2 linked regions of the Fulvivirga ulvae genome follow. The protein of the gene in region 1 interacts with the protein of each later gene in a pairwise test. Links are inferred from orthologs where the notes say so. Each region holds a gene or a part of one and is shown in the gene's direction. Other genes may lie near its edges.

Region 1 (3,330 bases):
CTTGTTATAGATGCATATACCGGGTCTTCGCTTTTACAAATATTACATGGCGCTCCCACAGGCACATACAGTTTACCATCGGGTCCAAAAGCAATGTACTTCCAGCCATGGTGTCCGTCTGTGGGATAATCGTCATATACTACCTCGTAGTCACCCGGATTATCCAGTTTTGCTTCGATATTGTTGAATTTCAATACTCTGCTTATTTCAGCAACGTACAGGTCACCTTCCATAAAAGCTACTCCATTTGGCGAGTTCAGGCCTTCCGCAATGGTATACTTCTTATCAGCCTTACCATCACCATCTGAATCTTTGACTGCATATACTTTGTTACCTTGCCGGTTGCCCACGTATACCACACCCGAAGGGCTCAGAGCCAGTGATCGGGCATTTTCAACTTCGGCAAATTCTGAGATCATAAAACCATCGGGCAGATTTACCCTGTCCAGGCCTGTTCGCTCCGGCTCTTCCACAGGGTTATCATCCGGCTTATCGTTTAGCTCCTCCTCATCGTGCGAAGAGTTACAGGCTGAGAATAAAAAAAGGGCAATAAGAACATATCGGAATACCATGATTATTTTTTTAAATAAAGTTACCTAATAATATTAACCTTCAAAACCTGCCAAGGTTTAATAAAGACTCATATGCAACCTGCCACAACGCTAAATTAAAACTGTCCTTTAATACGAATTGCTCATCAATTCATAACTTTGCAGCTATGTTAGCAATTCAGAATCTTTCCTACTATATCGGAGGGCGACCTCTTTACGAAGACGCATCCTTGCACATCAAACCCAAAGATAAAATTGGCCTCATAGGCCTTAATGGAACCGGAAAATCAACGTTACTCAAACTGGTCAACGGGGATTATAAACCGGATAAGGGTGAAATAGGAAAAAGCAATGAATGTACCATTGGCTTCCTCAATCAGGATTTACTTTCTTACCAGTCAGATGATAGTATTGTTTCTGTAGCTATGCAAGCCTTTGGCGAAGCCGTAGAAACCCAAAGAAACCTTGAGAGGACTTTAAAAAAACTTGAAACGGAGTATTCCGATGAGCTGGTTGAAAAACTCACCCGGTTGCAGGAAAAATTTGAACGGCTGGAAGGGTACACCATGCAGGCCAAAGCTGAGGAAATACTCGAGGGTATAGGATTTAATACCGAGGACCTGCACCGACCTCTGAAGGAGTTTTCCGGAGGATGGAGAATGCGGGTAATGCTCGCCAAACTGTTGTTGGAAAAACCATCACTTTTGATGTTGGATGAGCCCACCAACCACCTTGACCTGCCTTCTATAGAATGGGTAGAAAACTACCTGCGGGGCTATGAAGGGGCAGTTATAGTGGTTTCTCACGACAGGCAATTCTTAAATAATACCATTAACAAAACTGTAGAGGTTTTTAACCAGCAACTCACAGTTTATGAGGGAAACTACGACTTTTACCTTCAGGAGAAAGAGCTTCGCTCCGAAATTCAAAAAAATGCTTTTGAAAATCAGCAACAAAAGATTAAACAGACTGAGCGGTTTATTGAAAAATTCCGGGCCAAAGCTACCAAAGCCCGTCAGGTTCAGTCCAGGGTGAAGGCGCTGGACAGAATGGATAAAATCGAAGAAGTGGTGGATACAAACGCCGTAGTTAACTTCAAGTTCGATTTTAAGCAGAAGTCGGGTCGCCATGTAATACAGCTGGAGCATGTGAGCAAATCGTATGGCAAGCTAAACATACTCACTGACACTACTGCTCATATAGAAAGAGGTGATAAAATAGCACTCATAGGTGCTAATGGTAAGGGTAAGTCTACATTGCTGCGAATAATTGCAGGTACTGAGCCTATTGAAGGACAAAGACTGGAAGGTCATAATTTAAATCTCGGCTTCTACGCCCAACATCAGTTGGAAGATCTGAATGTAAACAATGAAATACTTGAAGAGCTAAAACAGGCAGGTAGTAAAAAAACAGAACTGGAGCTCCGGCAAGTACTGGGATGTTTTCTGTTTACCGGTGATGATGTATTCAAGAAGATCAAGGTATTATCCGGGGGAGAAAAATCGAGAGTTGCATTAGCAAAGACGCTTATTTCCGAAGCTAACTTCCTGCTCCTGGATGAACCTACCAACCATCTGGACTTTCAATCTGAAAATATACTGGTACAAGCCTTACAGCAATATAAGGGAACATTTATCACCGTATCTCACAACAGGCATTTTGTATCCCAGATAGCCAATAAGATATGGTATATAGAGGACCATCAGATCAAGGAGTATCCCGGTACTTTTGAAGAATATAGTTTATGGAAAAGCAAGGTAGATGCAGAAAAGAAAGAATCCACCGTACCTGATCAGAACAAGCCCGAAAAGCAGGAAAAGGAAAAACAAAAGCCTGTTCAAAAAACAGGCAATAGCCATGAAAAACTCCTTATCAACCATCAAAGAGAGCTCACTAAAATAGAAGAACGGATAGATTCCCTCGAAAAAGAGGTTACCCTCGCCGAAAAGGAAATGGCTGATCCGGCCGTTTTTGGCAATCCTGATAAACTTCAGGAAGCTAACGCAAGATATGAAAAGTCTAAAGCTCAGCTACAAGCCCTCAATGAACAATGGGAGCTTAAAGCTGAAGAAATTGACGAGCTGGAAAACAGCTCGAATTAACTTTTTCTTGCTAAAATGGTAAGGGTAGCCGGAAGCAGTAGTTCAAGTTGAGATCTTTAATTTAAGCCTCACATCACTCTGAAAAAAATCTTCCTAAGGTGAAGGTGAGGTTTAAATTAAAATCATAATGATTAATGTAACAGCAAATGCTACTGCATATCTGTAAATCATTTTTCTTAGCTGTAATTCGTAAATCCTCATAAAAATTAAATTTATATAAAATATTTTCTATTAATGCCGCGGTTGCCCAATCGGTAACTGCTTTTCTTTAACTTTCTTTCAAAATCGGCTGCAAACTTACGTACTTCATTCGATGATTTGCAATAATTATTAAAAACAAATTCCAATTTTAAACTCTAATCTGTTCATAATCCGGGATACTTCGGTTTTCCACTCTCCTCCCCACGTAGAATGTAGCGGATACTCTATCTCTATCTCCTGTCTGCTCCATCCAACCGCAGTTACAAAATCAACTTTGCTTTTACTTGCAAAAATGAAGCCAACCCCAGCCTTGAGTACTGCGCCTCCCTTAATATCATTCTCAGTCGTTTCCAGATATGATTTACCCCACATTTTGCTATAACCAGCACCCATATAGTAATAAACCCCGGAAGAGTGCCTGGACAAGTCTCCTTTGTAGTATACATATACAGGCACGTTTTCATAATCATCATATT
Region 2 (3,583 bases), 1.8 Mb from region 1 along the record:
TCTTGTCTGCCTCCTCTTGCGATATAGCTCCTTTATTAACTCCGATTTGAAGGTGCTTTTTAAGCATAATTCCACGGTAGGAAAGCATCGCCCTTACTGTATCAGTAGGTTGCGCTCCGTTCATCACCCAATGGAAAGCTCTCTCTTCATTCAAATCAATAGTTGCAGGATCAGTATTCGGGTTGTATCTACCGATCTTTTCAATGTAGCGACCATCTCGTGGTGCTCTCGCATCTGCTACGACTACATCGTACAATGCTTGTTTTTTGCGACCTCTACGGGCCAATCTGATTTTTACTGCCATTTTTATATTTGGTTTCTAAAACTACGGATCACGTCCGCCCTTTAAAAGACTGCAAAGATAAGGTTTATTTTTGAAATAATTCACATAACACAAAAAACAAAGGGGGAGTAAGTTACTTTTTCACATAGGGCTGGAGTTGAATCTAAGGAAAACAAATACGTTTATTAAACGTTTCCAATGATAATCAGAGAAAGTTGCTCTTAAAATAATTGTAAGTATCTGAAAATGAGACAAATTCGCAAAAACGAATAAACGGTTTTTTAATTGTATATATCTTACCTACATTTGTTTTACAATTTCACAAGAACAGACCCATGGATAAATATTCCTACATTTCCAACGCTCACGGCCACTATCTGGATGAGCTTTATCAATCTTACAAGCAAGATCCTTCATCGGTAGACCAGTCATGGCAGAAGTTTTTCGAAGGTTTTGAGTTTTCCCTCCAAAAGTTTGGCGAAAACGGACATGCCACCTCTGAAGAAATCTCCAAAGAGACACAGGTGCGTAACCTGATTCATGCATACCGTTCAAGGGCACATTTGAAATCTGACACCAACCCGGTACGTAAACGGCGTAACCATAACGTAACACTATCTTACAAAGACTTCGGTTTGTCTGACAGTGACCTGAACAAAGAGTTTGAAGTAGGTAGTGAAATAGGGCTTGGTAGGGCCAGTCTGAAAAAGATTATTGAAACCCTTGACAAAATCTATTTGGGGCATATAGGTTTTGAGTACATGCACATCCGTGACTCGGAAATATTGGATTGGTTTAAAAGGAAATGTGAAAAGGAAGCCCTTGATACCAACCCTGACAAAGAAACAAAGCAAAGGATGCTTAGCAAACTCAATGAAGCCGTAGTATTCGAGAATTTTCTCCATACAAAATTCCTTGGGCAAAAAAGATTTTCCCTGGAAGGAGGGGAGAACACCATCCCTGCACTTGATCAAATCATACATTATGCTGCAAATTTTGATGTAAAGGAAGTGGTAATAGGCATGGCTCACAGGGGCCGTCTTAATGTGCTTACTAACATCATGGGCAAAACATACGAAGAAATATTCAGTGAGTTTGAGGGTACCACTGACCCTGACCTGACTATGGGTGATGGTGACGTAAAATATCACATGGGTTATTCCAGCCGAATTAAAACAGGGTCTAATAAGGACGTGTATGTAAAGCTTACACCGAACCCTTCACACCTTGAAGCAGTGGATCCAGTAGTACTAGGTTATACCAGGGGCCAGATAGATGACGAGTACCATGGAGACAGTAAAAAGGCTATGTCGATCCTTATACATGGAGATGCAGCAGTAGCAGGCCAGGGACTTGTTTATGAGATAATTCAGATGTCAGAACTTGATGGTTATACTACCGGCGGAACCATACATTTTGTAATAAACAACCAGGTAGGATTTACCACTGATTATGACGATGCCAGATCAAGTATTTACTGTACCGATGTGGCTAAAATTATAGATGCTCCGGTACTTCACATCAATGGGGATGATCCCGAGGCTGTAGTGTTTGCATCCAAGCTGGCTGTAGAATACAATCAAAAATTTGGCAAGGATATTTTCCTTGACTTGCTATGCTATAGAAGACATGGCCATAACGAAGCTGATGAGCCGAAGTTTACACAGCCAAAACTCTACAGTCTTATTGCCAAGCACCCTAACCCAAGAGAAATCTATGTAAAGACACTTATAGAACGTGGTGACATAGATGAAGAAAAAGCGAAAAAATTAGATAAAGAATTCAGAGACCTGCTTCAGGACAGACTGAATGAAGTGAAGCAAAAGCCACTGCCATACAAACCTCAAAAAGTGGAAGAGGAATGGCAACAATTACACAGGGCTAAACCTGAGGATTTTGACGAATCTCCTGACACTAGCATTGACCAGAAAGTAGTTGACAAGGTAGCAAAAGCTCTAACATCACTCCCTAAAGGCTTTAAACCTCTAAAGCAAATAGATAAGTTAATTAAAGACCGAAAAGTTAATTTCTTTGAGAAGCATGAACTAAACTGGGCTGATGCCGAATTGCTGGCTTACGGATCTCTATTAACCGAGCAGAAACTTGTAAGGATGTCGGGGCAGGATGTCAAAAGGGGTACATTCTCTCACAGGCACTCCTTCGTTTTCGATGCAAATACTAATGAACCCTATTGCAATCTTAATCATATTGAGGAAGGCCAGCAGAAATTTCAAATCTATAACTCCTTACTTTCTGAGTTTGGTGTTTTAGGTTTCGAATATGGCTATGCCATGGCCACACCAAACGCGTTAGTTCTCTGGGAAGCACAATTTGGAGATTTTGCAAACGGAGCTCAGGTAATGATAGACCAGTTCATCACAAGTGCTGAATCCAAATGGCAGCGCATGAATGGCCTTGTCATGTTGCTTCCTCACGGTTATGAAGGGCAGGGACCAGAGCACTCTAATGCCAGACCGGAGAGATTTTTACAGCTTGCTGCTGAGGAAAATATGATTGCTGCTAATTGTACTACTCCGGCAAACATATTCCATTTGCTTAGAAGACAAGTAACCTGGAATTTCAGAAAACCTTGCGTAGTATTCTCTCCGAAATCACTATTGAGACACCCGAAGGTAGTATCTCCAATAACGGATTTCACCCATGGCAAATTTCAGGAAGTAATTGATGACAGTTATGTAACTAAAAAATCGGTTAAGCGAGTACTTCTTTGCAGTGGTAAAGTTTACTATGATCTGCTGGAAGAGCAGGAAAAGGAAAAAATTAAGGACATTGCCATTGTCAGAATTGAGCAGCTATATCCTTTCCCTAAAAAGCAGTTGGAGAAAGTGCTGAAGCAATACAAAAACGCGGATCTATACTGGGTACAGGAAGAACCTTCTAACATGGGCTACTGGTGGTTTATCATGCGTTTCATGGAGGGCACTAAGCTGGAGTTAATCTCCAGAAAGGCCAGCGCCTCTCCGGCAACAGGTTATGCCAAAGTACATAAAATAGAGCAAGCTCGTATAATAGAAAAAGCATTTGACAAGTAATAACACATTAAAAAATATATTCCGATGAGTTTAGAAATCAAAATTCCTGAAGTAGGTGAATCAATCACCGAAGTAGTTATCGGCTCGTGGTTAAAAAGCGACGGAGACTATGTAGAACAGGACGAAATCATTGCTGAAATTGAAACTGACAAAGCTACTCAGGAATTTCCCGCAGAAGCTTCGGGCGTGTTACGCATCAAAGCCAACGAAGGAGATACAGTTGCTGTAGGCGCTGTAATAGCCGAGA

What was found.
Region 2: the proteins of abc-f (region 1) and LVD17_RS11230 interact in binary tests that used the Escherichia coli proteins (3 or more experiments, as listed by UniProt). The link is inferred for Fulvivirga ulvae from one-to-one orthologs.

The regions. Positions count from the first base shown.
Region 1 is NZ_CP089981.1:4,501,569-4,504,898, reverse strand. The notes cover bases 188-3,185. They hold abc-f (ribosomal protection-like ABC-F family protein), read left to right. Parts: upstream 188-718; coding sequence 719-2,653; downstream 2,654-3,185. Other genes in these bases: LVD17_RS19130 (hypothetical protein), read right to left, coding at 2,984-3,185; LVD17_RS19140 (PQQ-dependent sugar dehydrogenase), read right to left, coding at 188-572. In the rest of the region: more of LVD17_RS19140, read right to left, coding at 1-187; more of LVD17_RS19130, read right to left, coding at 3,186-3,330. UniProt on the Escherichia coli protein: Genetic data indicate it may be involved in ribosome assembly or function.
Region 2 is NZ_CP089981.1:2,705,103-2,708,685, reverse strand. What follows is about bases 286-3,536. They hold LVD17_RS11230 (2-oxoglutarate dehydrogenase E1 component), read left to right. Parts: upstream 286-618; coding sequence 619-3,336; downstream 3,337-3,536. Other genes in these bases: odhB (2-oxoglutarate dehydrogenase complex dihydrolipoyllysine-residue succinyltransferase), read left to right, coding at 3,361-3,536; LVD17_RS11235 (30S ribosomal protein S16), read right to left, coding at 286-304. Outside these bases: more of LVD17_RS11235, read right to left, coding at 1-285; more of odhB, read left to right, coding at 3,537-3,583. UniProt on the Escherichia coli protein: E1 component of the 2-oxoglutarate dehydrogenase (OGDH) complex which catalyzes the decarboxylation of 2-oxoglutarate, the first step in the conversion of 2-oxoglutarate to succinyl-CoA and CO(2).